3 regions of the Pseudomonas sp. Pf153 genome follow, and region 1 is predicted to be linked to each of the others. Evidence: predicted binding sites of a transcription regulator. Region 1 holds the regulator's gene; each other region holds the start of a gene.
What was found. Region 1 encodes FliA, which starts transcription of late flagellar genes. Its sites were predicted from a motif close to CTAAAGTTTNNNNNNNNNNNGCCGNTAA; they were not measured.
Positions count from the first base shown of each region.

Region 2: the regulator FliA is predicted to act here: its motif matches at 5,917-5,944, upstream of AD666_RS04060 (methyl-accepting chemotaxis protein).
Region 3: the regulator FliA is predicted to act here: its motif matches at 2,055-2,082, upstream of AD666_RS12120 (methyl-accepting chemotaxis protein).

Region 1 is NZ_LHVL01000025.1:694,733-702,439, forward strand. It holds gene flhB (flagellar biosynthesis protein FlhB) at 1-238, shown strand, start outside; gene flhA (flagellar biosynthesis protein FlhA) at 362-2,491, shown strand; gene flhF (flagellar biosynthesis protein FlhF) at 2,503-3,852, shown strand; gene fleN (flagellar synthesis regulator FleN) at 3,969-4,799, shown strand; gene fliA (RNA polymerase sigma factor FliA) at 4,796-5,539, shown strand; gene AD666_RS18325 (chemotaxis response regulator CheY) at 5,703-6,074, shown strand; gene AD666_RS18330 (protein phosphatase CheZ) at 6,093-6,881, shown strand; gene AD666_RS18335 (chemotaxis protein CheA) at 6,912-7,707, shown strand, end outside.
Region 2 is NZ_LHVL01000008.1:252,587-260,293, forward strand. It holds gene hutU (urocanate hydratase) at 1-1,597, opposite strand, end outside; gene AD666_RS04035 (HutD family protein) at 1,977-2,546, opposite strand; gene hutC (histidine utilization repressor) at 2,543-3,253, opposite strand; gene AD666_RS04045 (formimidoylglutamate deiminase) at 3,397-4,761, shown strand; gene AD666_RS04050 (lipocalin family protein) at 4,881-5,450, opposite strand; gene bamE (outer membrane protein assembly factor BamE) at 5,482-5,736, opposite strand; gene AD666_RS04060 (methyl-accepting chemotaxis protein) at 6,021-7,707, shown strand, end outside.
Region 3 is NZ_LHVL01000017.1:17,368-25,074, forward strand. It holds gene AD666_RS12120 (methyl-accepting chemotaxis protein) at 66-1,946, opposite strand; gene AD666_RS12125 (sigma-70 family RNA polymerase sigma factor) at 2,197-2,697, shown strand; gene AD666_RS12130 (FecR domain-containing protein) at 2,687-3,676, shown strand; gene AD666_RS12135 (TonB-dependent siderophore receptor) at 3,764-6,268, shown strand; gene AD666_RS12140 (fatty acid desaturase) at 6,357-7,430, opposite strand; gene AD666_RS12145 (AraC family transcriptional regulator) at 7,531-7,707, shown strand, end outside.

The DNA of each region.
Region 1 (7,707 bases):
GAAGATCCGTGAAATCGCCGTTGCCAACGAAGTGATGCTGCTCGAATCCCCGGCGCTGGCGCGGTCGATCTATTACTCCACCGAACTCGACCAGGAAATCCCTGGCGGCTTGTACCTGGCGGTGGCTCAGGTGTTGGCCTACGTGTACCAGATCCGTCAGCACCGCGCCGGCAAGGGCAAGCGACCCGAACCGCTCAAGGACTTGCCGATTCCGCCGGACCTGCGCCGCGACTCTTGATTCACCGGGTTGGCTTTCAGGCCCCTGTTCTGGCCTTTGGCAAAAGTTGGAAGGCTTCTTGCAATACCCCCTCCGAGCCCGCTCCGGGCGTCAAAAGTTTGCTTCACGGAACGGGGAATATTGGTGGATCGCTCTCAGCTACTCAGCACCGCGCGCAGCAACGTCGTAGACCTCAGCAGGGGCAATCTGGGCGTGCCGCTGTTGCTCATGGTCATGCTGGCCATGATGATGCTGCCGGTACCACCGTTCCTGCTGGACGTGTTCTTCACGTTCAACATCGCTTTGTCGATCGTGGTCCTGCTGGTCTGCGTGTACGCCCTGCGTCCGCTGGATTTCGCGGTGTTCCCCACCATCCTGCTGGTGGCAACGTTGTTGCGCCTGGCGCTGAACGTGGCGTCCACCCGCGTGGTCATGCTCCATGGCCAGGAAGGTCACGCCGCCGCCGGTAAGGTGATTCAGGCCTTCGGTGAGGTGGTGATCGGCGGTAACTACGTGGTCGGTATCGTGGTCTTCGCCATCCTGATGATCATTAACTTCGTGGTGGTGACCAAGGGTGCCGGACGGATTTCCGAGGTGAGCGCGCGCTTTACCCTCGATGCGATGCCCGGCAAGCAGATGGCAATCGACGCCGACCTCAACGCCGGTCTGATCGATCAGGGTCAGGCCAAGGCGCGTCGCTTGGAAGTGGCCCAGGAAGCCGAGTTCTACGGTTCCATGGACGGTGCCAGCAAATTCGTGCGCGGTGATGCCATCGCCGGTCTGCTGATCCTGTTCATCAACCTTATCGGCGGCATGGCTGTCGGTATTTTCCAGCATGGCATGACCTTCGGCGACGCCGGCAAGGTCTACGCGTTGCTGACCATCGGTGACGGTTTGGTGGCGCAATTGCCATCACTGTTGTTATCCACAGCCGCCGCGATCATGGTCACCCGTGCCTCGGGCTCCGAAGACATGGGCAAGCAGATCGGCCGGCAGATGTTCGCATCGCCCAAGGCTCTGGCCGTGGCCGCGGGTCTGATGGCGGTGATGGGGCTGGTGCCGGGCATGCCGCACATCTCCTTCCTGAGCATGGCGGCCGTGGCGGCAGGCGGTGCCTACCTGTTCTGGAAGAAGCAGAACGTGCAGAAGGAGCAGGCCCTGCAAGAGGTCAAGCGTCAGCAGGAGCTGTTGCCGTCGCCAGCGCGCGCCATGGAAACCAAGGAGCTGGGCTGGGACGACGTGACGCCCATCGACATGATCGGCCTGGAAGTCGGCTATCGCCTGATCCCATTGGTCGACCGTAACCAGGGCGGCCAGTTGCTGGCGCGGATCAAGGGCGTGCGCAAGAAGTTGTCCCAGGACCTGGGCTTCCTGATGCCCACCGTGCACATCCGCGACAACCTCGACCTGGCGCCGAGCGCCTATCGGCTGACGCTGATGGGGGTCATCCTGGCCGAGGCCGAGATCTACCCGGATCGCGAACTGGCGATCAACCCGGGTCAGGTCTATGGTTCGCTCAACGGCATCACCGCCAAGGATCCGGCTTTCGGCCTGGAAGCGGTGTGGATCGAAATCAGTCAACGGGCCCAGGCCCAGTCCCTCGGTTACACCGTGGTGGACGCCAGTACCGTGGTTGCAACCCATTTGAATCAAATTCTGTACAAGCACTCCAGCGAGCTGATTGGCCACGAAGAAGTCCAGCAATTGTTGCAGGTACTGGCCAAAGGCTCGCCCAAACTGGCCGAAGAGCTGGTGCCAGGTGTGGTTTCGTTGTCGCAACTGCTCAAGGTCCTGCAAGCGCTGCTGGCCGAACAGGTGCCGGTGCGCGACATCCGCAGTATCGCCGAAGCGATCGCCAACAACGCTTCCAAGAGTCAAGATACCGCCGCCCTGGTGGCTGCGGTGCGGGTCGGCGTATCCCGTGCAATCGTCCAAAGCATTGTAGGCACTGAGTCCGAGCTGCCTGTGATCACTCTGGAACCAAGGTTGGAACAGATATTGCTCAATAGTCTTCAGAAGGCAGGACAAGGCTCGGAAGAGGGTGTTCTGCTGGAGCCAAGCATGGCCGAGAAGCTGCAACGTTCGTTGATCGAGGCAGCCCAGCGGCAAGAGATGCAAGGCCAACCGGTGATCCTGCTGGTGGCAGGTCCGATCCGCGCGATGCTCTCGCGCTTCGGCCGCCTCGCAGTTCCGGGGCTGCATGTGCTGGCGTATCAGGAAATACCGGACAACAAGCAAGTGACCATTGTTGCGACAGTAGGGCCCAACGGCTGAGGTAGTGGTTTATGCAAGTGAAGCGTTTTTTCGCCGCCGATATGCGTCAGGCCATGAAACTGGTTCGTGACGAGCTGGGCGCCGAAGCAGCCATCATCGGCAACCGCCGGATCGCCGGCGGTGTCGAGCTGACGGCGGCCCTGGACTACAAACTGTCTGCGCTGGCCCCGCGGGTTCCGAACATGGAACTCGAGGATGAGCTGCGCAAGACCCAGTCGCGCATCGCCAGCGCCCAGGCTGAACTGAGCCTGCGCAGCAGCGAAGGCGAGGCCGCGGCGGGTACCAATCGTCAATTGTTCGCCGGCCAGCCGTTGACCGCCGGCCTGCCCTTGACCGCTGCCGAGCCACTGATCGAGCCGACCCCGGCCGAGCCGCGTCGTCCGGCTCCGGCACCGGCCGCGCCAGCCCCCGGTCTCGATCCGCGGGCCCTGGACTCGATGCGCTTCGAACTCAACAGCCTGCGCGAGTTGATGGAAGTCCAGCTCGGCTCCCTGGCCTGGAATCAGTTGCAAGGTAGCCGTCCGGCCCAGGCCAACCTGTGGCGTCGCCTGCAACGCATCGGCCTGTCCGGCCCGTTGGCTCGCGACCTGCTGGCGCTGATCAATGACATCGAGGAGCCTCGCCAGGCCTGGCGCATGCTGCTGGCGCACCTGGCACGGATGATCGCCACGCCGGAAGTCGAGCCGCTGGAAGAGGGCGGGGTGATTGCGATGGTCGGCCCGGCCGGCATGGGCAAGACCACCACCCTGGCCAAGCTCGCCGCCCGTTATGTACTCAAGTACGGTGCCCAGAGCATTGCCCTGGTCAGCATGGACAGTTTCCGCATCGGCGCCCAGGAACAGCTCAAGACCCTGGGTCGGATTCTCAATGTGTCGGTGACCCACGTGGACCCGGGCCAATCCCTGGCCCAGGCGCTGGAACCCCTGCTGCGCAAGCGCGTCGTGCTGATCGATACCGCCGGCCTGCAAGCCAGCGATCCGGCCCTGCGTATGCAGCTTGAAAGCCTGGCCGGTCGCGGTATACGGTCAAAAAATTATCTCGTGTTGGCAACCACCAGCCAGAAACAGGTTCTAACGGCCGCTTATCACAGCTACAAGCGCTGTGGTCTGGCCGGTTGCATCCTGACCAAGCTGGACGAAACGGCAAGCCTGGGCGAGGTATTGAGCCTGGCGATCGGTCACGATCTGCCGGTGGCGTACCTGACCGATGGGCCGCGGATCCCGGATGATTTGCATCTGCCGCGTCGCCATCAACTGGTCAGCCGTGCAGTGAGTGTGCAAATGCAGGACGAACCCAGCGAAGAAGCCATGGCTGACATGTTCGCTGATATCTACCACAGCCCGACCAAGCAGGTTGGCTGAGGTAATCATGAATATTTTTTTTGTACCTACATCGATGGTCTGCCATGCAATGTTCAATGTGAACGCGCAGCCAGTAATGTGGCCTCCGTCTAAGTAAGACAAGGTAAAGAACGAACATGGGCAGCATGCATCCCGTACAGGTGATCGCGGTGACCGGCGGCAAAGGTGGCGTCGGCAAGACTAACGTGTCAGTGAACTTGTCCCTGGCTCTGGCAGAGCTTGGCCGACGGGTCATGCTGCTGGACGCCGACCTGGGCCTGGCGAACGTCGACGTGCTGCTGGGGCTCACACCCAAGCGCACCCTGGCGGACGTCATCGAAGGTCGTTGCGAGCTGCGTGACGTGCTGCTGCAAGGCCCTGGCGGGATTCGCATCGTGCCGGCCGCCTCTGGCACCCAGAGCATGGTTCATCTGACTCCGGCGCAGCACGCGGGCCTGATCCAGGCGTTCAGCGACATCGGTGACAACCTCGATGTGCTGGTGATCGATACCGCGGCCGGCATCGGTGACTCGGTCGTCAGCTTTGTGCGCGCAGCCCAGGAGGTGTTGCTGGTGGTCTGCGACGAGCCGACGTCCATCACCGACGCCTATGCCCTGATCAAGCTGCTGAACCGCGACTACGGCATGAACCGCTTCCGCGTCCTGGCCAACATGGCCCAGAGCCCCCAGGAGGGACGCAACCTGTTCGCCAAGTTGACCAAGGTCACGGATCGCTTCCTGGATGTTGCGCTGCAATACGTGGGCGCCGTGCCTTACGACGAAAGCGTACGCAAGGCCGTCCAGAAGCAACGTGCCGTCTATGAAGCCTTTCCACGTTCCAAATGCGCGCTGGCGTTCAAGGCAATCGCCCAGAAGGTCGATACCTGGCCGCTACCGGCAAACCCACGCGGGCATCTGGAATTTTTCGTCGAGCGTCTTGTGCAACAAACAGCAGGGCCCGTGTTATGACAGCCAGCGGTTACAACCATCTCTACAAGAAATCGGCACGGGACGCCCAATACGAGCTGGTGGAGCGTTACGCGCCCCTGGTCAAGCGTATTGCCTATCACTTGCTGGCGCGTCTGCCAGCCAGTGTCCAGGTCGAGGATCTGATCCAGGCCGGCATGATCGGCCTGCTCGAAGTGGCGAACAAATACGACGCTAGCAAGGGCGCCAGTTTCGAGACCTACGCGGGTATCCGTATCCGTGGGGCGATGCTCGATGAGGTCCGCAAGGGCGATTGGGCACCGCGTTCGGTCCACCGCAATACCCGCATGGTCAGTGACGCGATTCGCGCCATTGAATCTAAAACCGGGCGTGACGCTAAAGATCACGAGGTTGCGGCCGAACTCCAGTTGAGTCTCGACGATTATTACGGGATTTTGAACGATACCCTGGGCAGCCGCCTGTTCAGTTTCGACGACCTGTTGCAGGACGGCGAACACGAAGGGCTGCATGAGGATGGCCCAAGTACCTACATGGAACCGTCGCGTGACCTGGAAGATGAACGCTTCCAGAGTGCGTTGGCGGATGCGATTGCCAATTTGCCGGAGCGCGAGCGACTGGTCTTGGCGCTGTACTACGACGAGGAGCTGAACCTCAAGGAAATCGGTGAAGTCCTGGGAGTCAGCGAATCGCGGGTCAGCCAGTTACACAGCCAGTGCGCGGCCCGTTTACGGGGGCGTTTGGGGGAGTGGCGAGCGCGCTGACAGGCGGCAGGAACGCATTGGGCGAGGTTGGCGAGGCAAGCCGCGTCAGTCGCCGTACGGTGTGTTCCGGACCGTTGTCGAGTGTTGTGCCGGATTGATTGAAATGGCGCGTTCAGGTGCTGGACACGTTTAAGACTGCTTGGAGGTCGAATTGGACAAGAACATGAAAATCCTCATCGTTGACGATTTTTCAACGATGCGGCGGATCATAAAAAACCTGTTGCGTGACCTTGGGTTCACCAACACGGTCGAGGCGGACGATGGCACCACTGCCATCCCGGTCCTCAACAGCGGGAGTATCGACTTTCTGGTAACAGACTGGAACATGCCCGGCATGACCGGTATCGACTTGCTGCGTCACGTGCGCGCCGATGAAAAACTCAAGCACCTTCCCGTGCTGATGGTCACCGCCGAAGCCAAGCGCGAGCAGATCATCGAAGCGGCCCAGGCCGGTGTGAACGGCTATGTGGTCAAACCCTTCACGGCCCAGGCGTTGAAAGAGAAGATCGAAAAAATCTTCGAACGCATCGGTTAATGGCGCCACGGGGGAGCTATGGAGCATAACGAATCTTCAATGGGCGATTTCGAATCGACCCTGAAAAAACATGCCCACGAACTGGTCGAGAACCTTGAAAAAGGCCGCTTCGGCGATGCAGTCCAGATGATCCACGAGCTCAATCAGACCCGAGATCGTGGTCTGTATCAGGAAGTCGGCAAGCTCACCCGTGAACTGCACAGCGCGATCGTCAATTTCCAGATCGACCCGAACACGCCGCAGGCCGAGGAAGTCTCGCAGATCACTGATGCGACCGAGCGTCTGTCCTATGTGGTCAAGCTGACCGAGGCCGCGGCCAACCGCACCATGGACCTGGTGGAAAGCGCAACGCCCCTGGTCAACGGCCTGAGCGACGAAGCCCAGGCCTTGAGCACCGATTGGGGCCGGTTCATGCGGCGTGAAGTCGGAGCGGAAGAGTTTCGCGAGCTGGCCCGTCGCGTCGACGGTTTTCTGACGCGCAGCAGCACCGAAAACCGCGCCGTGGCGAACAACCTCAATGACATCTTGCTGGCCCAGGACTATCAGGACCTGACCGGTCAGGTGATCAAGCGCGTGACCCAACTGGTCACCGAAGTCGAAAGCAATCTGCTCAAACTCGTGCTCATGGCCAGTCAGGTGGACCGCTTTGCGGGCATCGAACATGACCGTGCGGCGATGCTCGCTGAAAAAGATCCACAAAAACATCTCTCTCAGGGTGAAGGTCCGCAGATTCATGCCGATAAAAGAGAAGACGTTGTGTCCGGTCAGGACGATGTGGACGATTTGCTGTCCAGCCTTGGATTCTGAGTTTTAGCCCTGTTTTAGGAGCACCCCTTGATGAGCTTCGGCGCCGATGAAGAGATCCTTCAGGATTTCCTGGTTGAGGCCGGCGAGATTCTAGAGCAACTGTCCGAACAATTGGTCGAGCTGGAAAGCCGTCCCGATGATGCGGATCTGCTCAATGCAATTTTTCGCGGTTTCCACACTGTAAAAGGAGGCGCCGGCTTCCTCCAGCTCAACGAGCTGGTGGAGTGCTGTCACATTGCCGAGAACGTGTTCGACATCCTGCGCAAGGGGGAGCGTCGCGTTGACTCGGAGTTGATGGACGTGGTGCTTGAAGCGCTGGATGCGGTCAACAGCATGTTCAGCCAGGTGCGCGAGCGCTCGCCCATTACCCCCGCCACGCCTGAGTTGCTCGCCGCGCTGTCGCGCCTGGCCGAGCCGCAATCGGCTGACGAAGCCGCTCCGGTCGAAGCCGTGGTTGAAGAACCCGCTGTCGAAGAGCCGGTTGCCGAAGCGTCGGGCGATATTACCGATAACGAATTTGAACAACTGCTGGACTCCCTGAGCGCGGTGAAAGCCGAAGCCCAGGCCCCGGCAGCACCTGTTGCCCCGGCTGCCGAGGGCACGGCCAGCGATGAAATCACCGACGCCGAGTTCGAGTCGCTGCTCGACCAGCTTCACGGCAAAGGTCAGTTCGCGCCCGACGCCGTAGCCCCGGCAGCGGCGCCTGCCGCTCCGAATGCAACAGGTGACAATTCCGATATCACCGACGATGAATTCGAAGCGCTGCTCGACCAATTGCATGGCAAGGGCACGTTTGCCGTTGATGCACTGGAGTCGGCTATCGCAT
Region 2 (7,707 bases), on a different contig from region 1:
CGGTGCCCGGGTCGTTGTGCAGTACGCGAGCAATACGTTCGGCGGCTTCGTCGGTACCGTCGCAGACGATCACCATGCCCGAGTGCTGGGAGAAGCCCATGCCGACGCCACCACCGTGGTGCAGCGACACCCAGGTCGCGCCGCTGGCGGTGTTGAGCAAGGCGTTGAGCAACGGCCAATCGGAGACCGCATCGGAACCGTCCTGCATGGATTCGGTTTCGCGGTTGGGGCTCGCCACGGAACCGGAGTCCAGGTGATCGCGACCAATCACGATCGGGGCCGACAGCTCACCGCTGCGCACCATTTCGTTGAACGCCAGGCCCAGCTTGGCGCGCTGGCCCAGGCCGACCCAGCAGATCCGTGCAGGCAGGCCCTGGAAGCTGATGCGCTCGCGCGCCATGTCCAGCCAGTTGTGCAGGTGGGCGTCATCGGGGATCAGTGCCTTGACCTTGGCGTCGGTCTTGTAGATGTCCTGCGGGTCGCCCGACAGCGCAGCCCAGCGGAACGGGCCGATGCCACGGCAGAATAGCGGACGGATGTAGGCCGGAACGAAACCCGGGAAGTCGAAGGCGTTTTCAACGCCCTCTTCCTGGGCCATTTGGCGGATGTTATTGCCATAGTCAAAGGTCGGAACGCCCATTTTCTGAAAGGCCAGCATGGCTTTCACGTGGACGGCCATGGATTGCTTGGCGGCTTTCACCACGGCAGCCGGTTCGGTCTTGGCGCGGGCACGGTATTCTTCCCAGGTCCAGCCGGCCGGCAGGTAACCGTTGAGCGGATCGTGGGCGCTAGTCTGGTCGGTGACCATGTCCGGACGCACACCGCGACGGACCAATTCCGGGAGGATTTCGGCGGCGTTGCCACAGAGCGCAATGGAAATCGCCTTGCCCTCAGCGGTGTATTTCTCGATACGGGCCAGTGCGTCGTCCAGGTCGGTGGCCTGCTCGTCGACATAACGGGTCTTGAGGCGGAAATCGATACTCACCTGCTGGCACTCGATGTTCAGCGAGCAAGCGCCGGCCAGCGTGGCGGCCAGCGGCTGTGCACCACCCATGCCGCCAAGGCCGGCGGTCAGCACCCAGCGGCCCTTGAGGTTGGAGTCATAATGCTGGCGACCGGCTTCGACGAAGGTTTCGTAGGTGCCCTGGACGATGCCCTGGCTGCCGATGTAGATCCAGCTGCCGGCGGTCATCTGGCCGTACATGGCCAGGCCCTTGGCGTCGAGCTCGTTGAAGTGCTCCCAGGTGGCCCAGTGAGGGACCAGGTTGGAGTTGGCGATCAGGACGCGAGGCGCGTTGCTGTGGGTCTTGAAGACGCCTACCGGCTTGCCGGATTGCACCAGCAGGGTTTCATCGTCGTTCAGGTTGGTCAGGCTTTCGACGATCTTGTCGTAGCACTCCCAGTTGCGTGCCGCACGGCCAATGCCACCGTAGACCACCAGTTCCTTGGGATTTTCGGCGACTTCCGGGTCGAGGTTGTTCATCAACATGCGCAGCGGCGCTTCGGTCAGCCAGCTCTTGGCGGTCAGCGTATTACCGCGAGGGGCACGGATTTCAACGTCACGGTATTTTTCAGGTTTGCGGGTAGCGTCGGTCACAGCAAAAACTCCTCAGCGATCAATCCAGACCAGCCCGGGCAGGGCAGCTATTTCTTGGGACGCTGCGCTGAATGCAGGCACTCATACACATACGTCTTTACTTGTATGTACAAGCATATGCAATCAAGCGGCCAACTTTATTCAGGTACTGCTCGCGGATGATTCGCGAAATCGCTGCGAGGCCCGTGGCGCTTGGGCCGGTGAGCTGAATGAAAATTTCGGGGCGGGAGTTTTCAGCAACAACAGTGAGCGTCACAAAAGCGTGGCTTTGCGCCACGCTGGGGCATTCGGTAACAAGTTGGTGCGCGTAGTGGGAACAACACACGGCTTTTGTGGCGAGGGAGCCTGCTCCCTTTGCCACAAAGCTATTCGGCGGATATCAATGGGCTGACAGTTCAATCACGCAGCACTGCCCGCTCGTGGAAATTTCCAGCAGTCCGGTGTTACCGCTCAATTGCAGACAATCGTAGAGGCCCAGTGCCGCGTCGGATTCGTCGACCCTGACGCACAACGCCGGATCCGCACTGAATACCAGCACCGTCCCCGCCTCGCTGAAAAAACGCTGCTCATTCTTCATCCATTGCACCCGCGCGCGGTAACGCTGCGGTGCATAAATCAGGTTGAAGTCGCGAATCGGCCCGCCCAGCAGCGTGCAATGCACATGGCTCTCGCCGCTGAATGAAAAGGCGTCCAGCGGATGCAGCGGTCGCGTGGTCCGACCATCGACATTGAGCGTCATGCCGTCGCCCTGCAACACGCTGATGACCCGTTCATAACCGGCGAAAGTGGAAAAACCACCCGACTCACCGATATCGGCAATCGACAAGCGCCAGCCGAAACCATCCAGGCCAGTGCCAGCATCACGGGTGATTTCTTCGGTGCTGCCGCCGCCGTTCTTCCATGGCATGCGAGGGTAATTCGCGGCGCGCAGAATATTCATCTGGCTCATTTGTGAAACCGACCTTCCAGGCTATGACGTGAACCGGGATGGATCAGGCGCGCGGCAGTTACCGGCTGGCGCCCGGACCAGGTACGACGGCGGATCAACAGGCATGGCTCGCCCCGCTCGATTTGCAGCAGCTTGCATTCGCTCGGCTCGGCGAGAATCGCTTCCACCACATGTTCGCCTTCGGTCAATGGCGCCACCTGGTTCAGATAGGCATAAGGCGTTTGCAGGGTGAAATCCTGCTTGAGGTAATCCGGCGCCACCAGTGCGTTGACGAAACGATCCTCGATCTGCACCGGAATGTCGTTCTCGAAATGCACGATCAGAGAGTGGAACACCTTCTGGCCTTCGCGCATTTCCAGGGCCAGGGCGCGCTCGGAACCTGCGGCCTCCTCTTCCAGGGTAATGACCTTGCATGTGTGGCGATGGCCACGGGAGGCGATCTCATCGGCGATGTTATGCACTTCGAATAGCGCGGATTGGCTCTTGGGTTCGGCCACGAACGTACCGACACCCTGCATGCGCACCAGCAGGCCATCGGCAGTCATTTCCCGCAGGGCGCGGTTGATGGTCATGCGACTGAAGCCCAACTGGCTGACCAATTCGCTTTCCGATGGCACGCGGTAATGCGGCGGCCAGTTTCCACTGTCGATCTGCTGGGTAATCATTTGTTTGACGCGGGCGTACAAGGGCGCCGGACTGTCACCCATGTTCGCGGCGATTGGTGGTTTGGCAGGCGGAGTCGGCACGGCGGTTCCCTGTTCTGCAAATAAGATTGCTAGCTTGCCGGAGTTTACCGGCCAGGCAAACGTCTGTATATGTATATACAAATTACACACGATGAGGTTTGACCATGCCCGCTTTTTTTGCCGAACGCGCGCTGCTGCCTAGTGGATGGGCCAATGATGTACGTCTTGAGGTCGACGCCAACGGCGTTCTGACTCGTGTCCAGGCCGATTCCCACGCAGACGGCGCCGAACGGCTGAAGGGGCCGCTCTTGCCGGGCATGCCGAACCTACATTCCCATGCATTCCAGCGGGCCATGGCCGGGCTGGCGGAAGTCGCGGGCAACCCCAACGACAGTTTCTGGACCTGGCGCGACCTGATGTATCGCCTCGTCGGAAAAATCAGTCCGGACCAGCTCGGCACCATTGCCCGACAGCTGTACATCGAAATGCTCAAGGCCGGTTACACCTCGGTCGCCGAATTTCATTACGTGCATCACGATACCGACGGCACGCCTTACGCCGACCCCGCGGAACTGGCGCTGCGCATCAGCCAGGCGGCCAGCACCGCCGGTATCGGCCTGACGCTGCTGCCGGTGCTCTATAGCCACTCCGGTTTTGGTGGCCAGGCGCCGAATGACGGACAACGACGTTTCATCAACAGCACCGAGAACTATCTGTCGCTTCAGTCGCGCTTGCAGCCCCTTCTGGCTGGACGGCCGAACCAGGCCCTTGGGCTGTGCTTCCATTCCCTGCGCGCCGTAACACCTGGGCAAATCCATGAGGTTTTGACGGCGAGCGACCGCGATTGCCCGGTGCACATCCACATTGCCGAACAACAGAAGGAAGTCGACGATTGCTTGAGCTGGAGCGGCGCCCGTCCGCTGCAATGGTTATACGAAAACGTCGACGTCGATCAGCGTTGGTGCCTGGTGCATGCCACCCATGCCGACGCTCGTGAAGTCAGCCTCATGGCCAGAAGCCGGGCGATTGCCGGTCTGTGCCTCACGACTGAAGCCAACCTTGGCGACGGCATCTTCCCGGCGGTGGATTTCCTGGCCCAGGGCGGACGCCTGGGTATCGGCTCCGACAGTCATGTGTCGTTGAGCGTGGTGGAAGAGCTGCGGTGGCTGGAATATGGCCAGCGCCTGCGGGATCAGCGACGCAACCGCTTATATCGGCCAGATCAACCGATGGTCGGCCGCACCCTGTTCGATGCCGCCCTGGAGGGCGGTGCCCAAGCCCTCGGCCAACCGGTCGGCGGACTCGGCGTCGGCAAACGCGCCGACTGGCTGGTGCTCGATGGCAACGACCCGTACCTGGCGACGGCAAGTGGCGATGGAATTCTCAATCGTTGGCTGTTTGCCGGCGGGGATCGCCAGGTGCGCGACGTGATGGTCGGCGGGCAGTGGGTGGTACGCGACGGACGGCATGCCGGGGAAGAGGAAAGCGCCCGGGCGTTTGCCCAGGTGTTAGGCGAACTCCTGGGTTGACGCGTAAAAAATGTGGGAGCGGGCTTGCTCGCGAATGCGGTGTATCCGTCGACATAGACATTAACGGATAGACCGTCTTCGCGAGCAAGCCCGCTCCCACATTGGATATTTTCAGGCCCTCAATCCGACGTCTTGGCCATCTGCCGATCCGACGCACGCCAGATCAGTCGAGTCGTGTCGTAGCCCTGCTGACGCGCCCTGCTCAGCAGCTCTTCACGCACGTCGACATTGACTGTCGGAGTACGGGACAACAGCCACATGTAGCGGCGGCTCGGGTCGCCTACGATGGCTGTCTTGTAATCGTCGCTGACGTATAGCACCCAGTATTGTCCCTTCGCCACACCCGGCAGGATCCGCGAGAACCAGGTATCGAACCTGACCCAGAGCTTGTCGGTCTTGCCAGGTACTTGTGGGGTGGCGGTGCCCTTGGCTTCCTCCCACTGCCAGTCCGAGGTCAGGCAGCGATTGAGCACCCCCAGGTCGCCGTCAGGCTTGAGTGTGTAATGAGCTTCGGATTGCGCGCAGTTGCGCTGGAAATACATTGGCAGGCGGGCCAACTCGTACCAAGTCCCTTGGTAACGCTTCAAATTGACACTGTTGACGGTCTTGGGCGCCAACGGGTCTTCGCCAGAAGTGGCACAGCCGGCCAATACCAGGCCAGCCAAAAGCACTAACAATAACCGCTTCATTATTTTTCTCCCGCAGGCCCATGGCCTCGGTTTACTTCAGGCCTTGGCCGGAAAACATCAACACTTTGTCACCGGCATATTGCACGCTGATAAAGCTTTTCTGATCGCCCCAGGTGCAACTGGACATGCCGAGCGCGCCCGAACAATCGGTCGGTTTCCCCAGTAACGTTTCGACTTCGGCCTTGGACATGCCAGCCGACAGCTTGGAATAGTTTTCCTGGTTCACTTTGCTGCACGCGGCCAACAAGACGCACAAAGACAACAACGCGATAGATCGCAGGGACATCGGGTAACTCCTGGAGCGGAAGGGAGGTGGCAGGGTGCCAACCAGAAGCTTAGAAGAGAAAACCCTTGTCTGGTTCCCCGACGAACCTTGTATTTATTGAACAAAAAGGGGGTATTTCGTCGGCAAATCAATCAGTTTGTGATGCCGTCGTGCATTTCGTCGGGATTGCCCCGCCGGCGCCTGATCCCTGGCGCTTCCAGGCCGATAAAAAGAACAGCGCTGTGCCCTGCGTTATGGCAAATTGGCGCCCCTTCCTGACCAGCTCCAGTGCGGTAGCGTTATTAATGACCAGAAACATGAAGTTCAGCCACAAAATTCTGCTGGCTGCCGCCCTCGTGGTGGCCGTTGCATTCGCCTGTTTCATCCTGTTCAACGACTATCGTCAGCGCCAGAGCCTGCATTCGAGCACCGAGACGTCGATGCAGGAACTCGGCAGCCTGACCAGCCGAAACATTCAGACGTGGGTAGAAGGTCGCATCCAATTACTGCAATCGCTGGCCCAGCAGATCGCAACGGACGGCAGCAGCGCCGCCAGCCTCAAGCGCGCCATCGACCTGCCGGCCTACACGGGTAATTTCCAGCTCAGCTATTTCGGCGGCACCGACGGCGTGATGTTCTCGGTACCGGCCGGCAATCGCGCCGCCGACTACGATCCTCGCGCCCGAGGCTGGTACAAGGCCGCCAACGGCGCGCAGCAAACCATCGTCACCGAACCCTACATCGCCGCCTCGTCGGGCAAACTGGTCATCACCGTGGCCACCCCGGTGAAACATCAGAACCAGATGATCGGCGTGGCCGGTGCGGACATCGACCTGTCGAGCATCAGCGCAATCATCAACTCCCTGAACTTCGGCGGCCACGGTCATGCGTTCATCGTCAGCGCCGATGGCAAGATCCTGATCCATCCCGATAGCAAGCGGGTGCTCAAGACACTGGCCGAGGCCTACCCCAACGGTACGCCGCAGGTCAGCCCGGGCATGAAGGAAGTCGAACTCGACGGCAAGACCCAGTTCATGTCCTTCACCCGCGTCAACGGCGTGCCGGGCGCCGACTGGTACGTAGCGCTGGTGCTCGACAAGGACACGGCGCTGGCGATGCTCAGCGAGTTCCGCACCTCGGCGTTGATTGCCATGGCCATTGCCGTGGTGTTCATCATCGCCCTGCTGGGCATGTTGATCCGCGTGTTGATGCAACCGCTGTTGACCATGGGTCGCGCCATGCATGACATCGCCGAAGGCGAAGGCGACCTGACCCGGCGCCTGACCATCCACGGCCACGATGAATTCGGCGCGTTGGGCACATCTTTCAACCGCTTTGTCGAGCGTATCCATACGTCGATCCGTGAAGTGGCTTCGGCCACCGGCCAGGTCAACGAAGTTGCCTTGCGCGTAGTCAGTGCCTCCAATTCATCGATGTTCAACTCTGATCAACAAGCCTCGCGCACCAGCAGCGTGGCCGCAGCCATCAACCAGCTCGGCGCCGCCGCCCAGGAAATTGCCCAGAACGCCGCCCTCGCCTCGCAGCACTCAAGCGAGGCCCGCAGCCTGGCCGAAGACGGCCAGCAAGTGGTGGACAAAACCATCAGTGCGATGCAACAGCTCTCGGCGAAGATCAGTGACTCCTGCGGCAACATCGAAACCCTGAACAGCAACACGGTGAACATTGGCCAGATTCTTGAAGTGATCACCAGCATTTCGCAACAGACCAACCTGCTCGCCTTGAACGCCGCCATCGAGGCAGCCCGGGCCGGTGAAGCCGGGCGCGGCTTTGCGGTCGTGGCCGATGAGGTGCGCAACCTGGCCCACCGCACCCAGGATTCAGCGCAGCAAGTACAGAAGATGATCGAAGAACTGCAGGTCGGTGCACGGGAAGCGGTACTGACCATGACCGACAGCCAGCGCCAGAGCGAAGGCAGCGTCGACATCGCCAACCAGGCCGGCGAACGGCTGGGCAGCGTGACCCAGCGTATCG
Region 3 (7,707 bases), on a different contig from region 1:
CTTGCTCGCGAAAGCGGTCGGCCAGCTTGCAGCGATGCCAACTGGCCGACCGCTCCCGTGGGTCATCAGATTTTGAAGCTGTCCACCAACTGCTTCAGCCGATTGGCCTGTTGTGACAAGGCGTCGCAATCCTTGAGGGTTTCATTGAGGTTGGCGACGCTTTGCTGGTTCAACAGATTGATGTGGCTGACGTCCATGTTGAGGGTTTCCACCACGGCGGTCTGTTCTTCGGTCGCCGCGGCGACTGATTGGTTCATGCCGTCGATCTCACCGATACGTTGCGTCACGCTGACCAGCCGCAGGCCGGCCTGATTGGCGACGTCCACGGTTTCGGCGCTGGAGGCCTGGCTGGCGTTCATCGTGGTCACCGCTTCGCGGGAACCCACCTGAAGGGAAGTGATCATCTTGTGGATCTCCTCCGCCGATTCCTGGGTACGGTGCGCCAGGTTGCGCACTTCATCGGCCACCACCGCAAAACCACGCCCGGCTTCACCGGCACGGGCCGCTTCGATGGCGGCGTTCAGCGCCAGCAGGTTGGTTTGCTGGGAGATGCCCTTGATGACATCCAGGATGTGTCCGATGTTGTCGGTGCTGGCGTTCAGGGTCTCGATCTGCGTGCACGACAGGCTGATCTTCTGCGACAGTTCGGTCATGGCCTGGATGGTTTTTTCCACCACCTGACGACCATCGTCCGCCTGCTCGCTGGCACCGCTGGCGTGTTGCGAAGCGTCAGCGGCATTGCGAGCGATTTCCTGGGTGGCGGCGCCCAATTGGTTGATGGCGGCCGCCACGCTGTTGGTCCGCGCGCTTTGCTCATCCGACCCCACCAGCGAAGCGTTGGACGACGTCATCACCCGTTGCGACAAGTCGTGCACTTGCCGGGTAGCAGAAGATACCTCGGCGATCGACGCGTGGATCCGCTCGACGAACTGGTTGAACGAGCCAGCCAATACCGCGAACTCGTCCTTGCCGTGTACCACCAGACGCCGGGTCAGATCGCCCTCGCCCTGGGCAATGTCCTGCATGGCGCGGCCCATGGCGGTCAACGGACGCATCAACACCTGGATCAACAGACTCAGCAACAGCGCAATGGCCGCCACCGCAACGAACATCGCGATCAGGGCCGAAGTGCGGAACTGGCTCAGCGGGGCATAGGCCTTGTCTTCATCGATCGACAGACCGATGTACCACTGCGCATTCGGCAGGCCCGCGACCTGCGTGAACGACAGGATGCGATCCTGCCCGTTCAGTTCGACTTCCTGGATGCCTTTCTCGATGCGCACCGGCGTTCCAGGGTAGATGTCCTTGAGGTTCTTCATCACCTGGTCCTTGTCCGGGCTGACGATCACCTGACCGTCACCGCTGACCAGGAATGCGTGGCCGATCCCGCCGAAATCCACCGAGTTGATGATTTTCACCAGGGTGTCGAGGCTCAGGTCACCGCCCACGACGCCGAGCAGTTCGCCGTTTTTCTTCACCGGCAGGGCAATAGTCACCACCAGGCCACCGACTGCCGCCGAATAGGGCGGGGTGAGCATGGTTTTGTCGGCGCTCACGGCCTGTTTGTACCAGGGACGCTGACGCGGGTCGTAGCCGTCGGGCATTTTTGCGTCAGGGCGCTGGGTGAAAACACCGTTGGCCTGGCCCACATAGGTGAACTGAAAGTTCGATGTCAGTGCCGGCTGATCCACCAGCCCCGCCAGATCGGCATTGGCGCCCTGATGCGCAATGTTCTGCGCGAGGTTCTCCAGCACCAGTACCCGCCCACTCATCCAGTTCTGGACGCTGCTGGCCGTCAATTCGCCGGATTGCTCGATGGAAGATTCGAGGCTGCGGCCGATGGTATTTCGCTGCAGGTAATCGTTGTAGAGGGTGAAAAGCGCGAACGCCAGCACCACTACACCAGAGGCGGCCAGCAGGATCTTATGGCTGAACTTGAGATTCATCGATGAGGCTTCTTATGCAAAGAGTTGGGGTGCATTCCGGGTTGCAACGTTCCATGTAACAGCGTGGGCGGGAGCTGACCCGCTCCATTTTGGTGCACGCATGATTCTCTGTCGGCCAGTTCGCAAAAAAAATTAGGGCTTTCAAACATCAGGCGACGGAAGGATGCCAGTCGAATGGTGGTTGCAAATTCCCTGAACGCTGATGACAATGCGACCTATTATCATTTGTGACATCCAGGGCGTCGCGTTCATGTCATCTCCCGAGTTTGCAGTACAGGCGCTCTACAGCAGTCATCACGGCTGGCTTCATGCATGGTTGCGCAACCGGCTTGGCAATGCCGCGGACGCGGCAGACCTGGCACAGGACACCTTCGTCCGCTTGCTGCAGCGCACCGAACGGCTGGAACTCAAGGCCCCAAAAGCTTTTTTGCGCACCATTGCCCAGGGTCTCGTCATCGACCACTGGCGACGGGAAGAAATCGAGCGCGCCTACCTCGAAACCATCGCCCATCTGCCGGAAGCCGAAACCCCCGGCGCCGAAGCCCAGGCGTTGATCCTGGAACTGCTCGAAGCCATCGCCAGGATGCTCGAAGGCCTCAAGCCCAAAGTGCGCAGGGCATTTCTGCTGGCCCAGTGTGAAGGCCTGACCTACAAACAGATCGCCGAGCAAATGGGCGTTTCGTTGCGTTCAGTGGAACGTTACGTCGCCGATGCGCTGTATCATTGTTACGTGTTGCGTTATGAGAACTGAACCCATGGGCCGTCGTAGCGGCCCTTCGCAGCAAGTGGTCAAACAGGCGATCAACTGGGTGCTGCGCCTGCGCAACCACGCCACCCATCCCACTCTGCATCAACAGTGCGAGGCCTGGCGCGCCACTCATCCTGAACACGAACTGGCCTGGCAACGGGTGCAATCGCTGCACAGCGAACTGACCTCGAACCTGAGGGCCGTGCCCGGCGCTCATATTGCCCTCGAAACCCTGGAAAACAGCGCCCGGCGACTCAACCGCCGCCAGGCTCTGAAATTGCTCTCGGGGGTGGCGCTGCTGGGCTCCGCCGCGTGGCTGGGCAAGGACCTGGGCTGGCAGCCGTGGAGTGCCGATTTCGCCACCACCATTGGCGAGCGACGGGGTTTCCAGCTACCGGATGGGACGCGCCTGGAGCTCAACACCCAGAGCGCAGCCGATCTGGACTACACCGCCCGCCAACGCCTGATCAACCTGGCACGCGGTGAAATCATGGTCACCTGTGGTCGAGATCCGGAACGGCCCTTGCTGGTACGAAGCCGGCAGGGACTGTTCGAAGGCATCGAGGGCCGCTTCGTCGTCCGCCAGGACAGCGACTGCACGCGTCTGAGCGTCAGCAGTGGCCGGGTGGTGATCCGTTCGCACGCTGACAGCAACGGGGATCCCCTCCAGGTGAATGCAGGGCAGAGCTACCTGATCACTTCATCCACGGCCACCGTTGCGCCGCCGTTGGACATGGATGCCGGCGCCTGGGCGGACGGGTTGATCGTCACACGCAACATGCGCCTGGAAGACTTTCTCAACGAGGTGGGGCGCTACCGCCGGGGTTACCTCAACTGCGCCGAGTCGATTGCGGACTTGCGGCTGTCAGGCGTCTTCCGCCTGCAGGATACCGACAAGCTGCTGGCCGTGCTGCCGCGCACACTCGCGGTGCAGATACGTTATCGGACCCGCTGGTGGGTCACGGTGGAACGTCCTGCCTGATTTTTTTTGGCGGGTTTTGGGAGGCTGACCGGCTAGGAAGGTAATCAACGCTTTTCTGCCTTCAGCGACTCCAACGGAAACCTGTAAATGACCGAGCGCGTAAACCTCAAGACCCCCTTCGGCGGTTCCTCGCAAACCCGACTGCTGCGCCAGGCCATCCGCGCCGCGCTACTGACCACCGCGCTGGGTGCCGGCGTCGCGCCGGTACTGGCGGTCGCCGCCCCCGACAGCGTCAGCACCAGCCGCCAGAGCTACAACATCCCGGCCGGCCCCCTCAGCGACGTATTGAACCAATTCGCTCGCCAGGCAGGTATCACCCTGGCCAGTACCCCGGAGCAGACCCGTGGCGTTCAGTCCCCCGGTCTGCAAGGCGAATACTCGGCAGACCAGGCCTTGAGCCATCTGCTCAGCGGTTCAGGACTGGTTGCCGTCAGCCAGGACGGCAGCAGTTATGTCCTGCAGACCGAGGCCGAGGGCAGCACTCTGGCGTTGCCAACCACCGATATCAAAGGGTTTGCCCTGGGTAATGCCCTGGGAAGCATGGAGGGCTACAACGCCACCCACAGCCAGGTCGCCACCAAGACCAGTACCGCCCTGCGGGAAACCTCCCAAAGCGTATCGGTGGTCACTCGCGAGCAGATGGACGACCAGGGTGCACAGACCGTGTCCCAGGCCATGCGTTATACCCCAGGCGTGTTGACCAACCCCTACGGCGCCACCCACCGCTACGACTACGTGGCGATGCGCGGCTTCAACGATGGCTCGGTGGATAACATCTACCTCGACGGCCTCAAGTCCATGGGCGACAGCGGCACCTACAGTTCCATCCAGATCGACCCGTATTTCCTGGAGCGGGTCGATATCCTCAAGGGACCGTCCTCGGTGCTCTATGGCCGCAGCTCTCCCGGCGGCCTGGTGGCGCTCACCAGCAAGAAACCCTTGTACGAGGCTTATCGCCAGGTCCAGGCGACGGTCGGCACCCAGGGCCAGCGTGGTGTAGGCTTCGACTTCACCGGGCCGGTGGACGATGACAAGCGCATCGCTTATCGCCTGATCGGTTTGGCGGACACCTCCGACACCCAGTTCGATCACAACAAGGAAAAACGCTTCGCCCTCGCGCCCACGGTGAGCATCGATTTCACCGAAGACACTTCGCTGACCCTCCAGGCCTATCTGCAGCACGACCCCGACGGCGGCTACCACGGCGGCATGCCGGCCGACGGTACCTTGCACCAGCGCAACGGCCGACGGATTTCCGAAAACTTCTTCGAAGGTGAACCCGGCGTCGATCGCTATGAGCGTGACCAGCAATCGTTCGGCTACCAGTTCGAGCACCGCTTCAACGATGTCTTCACTGCCCGGCAGAACTTCCGTTACCTGGATTCGGAGGTCAAGAACGATCAGGTCTACGCCTACGGCTGGACGACGCCCACCAGCAACGAGCTGAACCGCTACTACACCGGCGCCGAAGAAAAGCTCCACGCTTTCATCGTCGACAACATGTTGCAAGCCGAATTCTTCACCGGCGCGACCAAGCACACCGTGCTGACGGGCATCGATTATCAGCGCCGCAAGACCGTGGTCGACTGGACCAGCGGCAGCCTGGCACCGATCAATGCCTTCGATCCGGTCTATGGCAACTCGGCCATCACCTATTTCAGCCCTACCAGTTATCTGCGGCGTCTGGAGCAGACCGGCGTTTACCTGCAAGACCTGGTCGAAATGGACAAGTGGCGCTTCTCTCTCGGCCTGCGCCAGGACTGGGTCGAGACCTCGGATGAAAACCGCATCGCCGAATCGGGTCGCCCGCAAGGCACCGAAATCAACGACAAGCGCACCAAGCTTACCGGCCGCGCCGGAGCGTTGTACCTGTTCGACAACGGACTGGCGCCATACATCAGCTACTCCGAGTCGTTCAACCCCAACTCCTATGCCGACAGCGCCGGCAACCCGCTGCCGCCGACCGATGGCAAGCAATGGGAGCTGGGCCTGAAGTACCAGCCACCGGGCACGGATGACCTGTACACGGCGTCGCTGTTCCGCATCGACCAGGAAAACCTGGCGACCAAACTGCCCCAGGAAAACTTCTACCGTGCCGTGGGGGCCGTACGTTCCCAGGGCCTGGAACTGGAAGCGCACCTGCAGTTGACCGAGCAGCTCAAGCTGTTGGGCAGCTACACCTTCACCGACATCGAATACTCGAAGTCAATGGTCAGCACGTTGAGCACCCCGAGCGACATCATCGAAAACAAAGGCAACTCACCGACCCAGGCCCCGCGCCACATGGCTTCGGTATGGGCCGACTACAAGTTCGACAGCGGCGCCCTGGATGGCCTGCGACTGGGCGGCGGCGTGCGTTATGTCGGCTACAGCTGGGCGGATGCGGAAAACACCATGAAGGTGCCGTCCTACACGCTGTTCGACGCCTCGGTGGGGTATGACCTGGGCAAGGTCGGCTTGAAGGGTATGGACGTGCGCCTGAATGCCAACAACCTGACCAACGAAACCTACGTGGCCTCGTGCGCCAGCCTGAGTTATTGCTACATGGGCGAAGAACGCAACGTGGCGGCTACCGTGAGCTACCAATTCTGACTCATTCTTCAGGTCACCCACGGCAACCTGTGGCGAGGGAATTTATCCCCTCGCCACAAGTTGTTTTTTATCCCTGAAATTGTGCTCCTCAAACCCGAACGGCCTTCCCTTCCCTCCGCACCACACCTTCCTGTCGCACGAACCTATTCGCCCGCCCGAACGTGCCAACGTCATTGAACCGCACGCCCATCTCCCGCATCACCTCGTGGGCCACCGGCACCGTCAATTGACGAATGTAGAACGGCTCCTTCACCACGAAATGATGGACTCCGTGACTGCTGCCGAAATTGAAGCAGAACGCCTGCAACGGCCACAGCCACCACGCATTGAGCACCTGGGTCTGCTGCATGACGTTGCCCGGCTCGACGTCGCCGTAGTAGTGCATGTTCGAGCTGATGAAATGCAGGCAAAAAGTGCGCAACACGTTCGGACCGATGATCACCACCGCCGCGATGTCGATGACGTGCATCACCGCCAGGGTGTCGGCGGACCAGTCGATCGCGGTGCCGAGCAGGCCGGCAATGCCGTTGGCCCCGTGAAAACCGAGAAACACATACCAGGCTCCCCAGTGCACCAGCGCCAGCGGGAAATACACTTTGAGTGTGCGCTTGAGAATGCTGCGTTTGTGGGCCCATGTCCTGGCCCGGAGCAGGCGGATGAAGGCCGACATCACGTTGTCGCCGACCATCAGCAATCGCGCCAGCCCCCAGGGCTCCCCGTTGGTGATGGCCCGCTCTTCCATGTCGGCTTCGCTGCCGGAGACCTTGTGGTGATTGAGGTGCAGGTGTCGACGGATCCACGGGTTGATGGTACTCGGCCGCGCCAGCCACACCAGCCCCATCATCAGGTTATGGGGCAGGCGCTGCTTGCGAAAGTACATGCTGTGGATCAGGTCATGCTCCAGCTCATGGGTCAGGGACGCGAAAAACGCGTTGAGCAGCAGGCATGCCCAGCCGTCCAGGTGACCGTTGAGGTACAGCAGGGCCGATCCGATCATCCCGGCCAGGGCGAACGCCAGGATGCACACCCCCAGCGCGTCCTGATGCCGCAGGATCGGATAACGCCGGCGCAATTCATCGCCTCGGGCCAACACCACCTGGCGAATATGGGCAGCTCGTTGTTGTGCATTCAATCGGTCGGGACTTGCGCAAGTGCCATGCATGGCTTACATCCTCTAGTAACGATGTGCTCATCCTGACGGGCGTGGTTCCACAGGGTGGTAGCCGTAAACGCCAACCTGTTGACCGCAAGCGCCAATCGTCATGACTGAACCGACCACCCTCGCCAGCTGGACCCGCGCCCTGCGCAAACAGCTCGATGCACTGGGCCTGGACAGCCACGCGCTGTGCGTCGAGGCTGGCCTCGACCCGCAGTTGATGGATGACCCCAACGCCCGCTACCCGCTCTCGGGCACCACGCGTCTGTGGACGCTGGCGGTA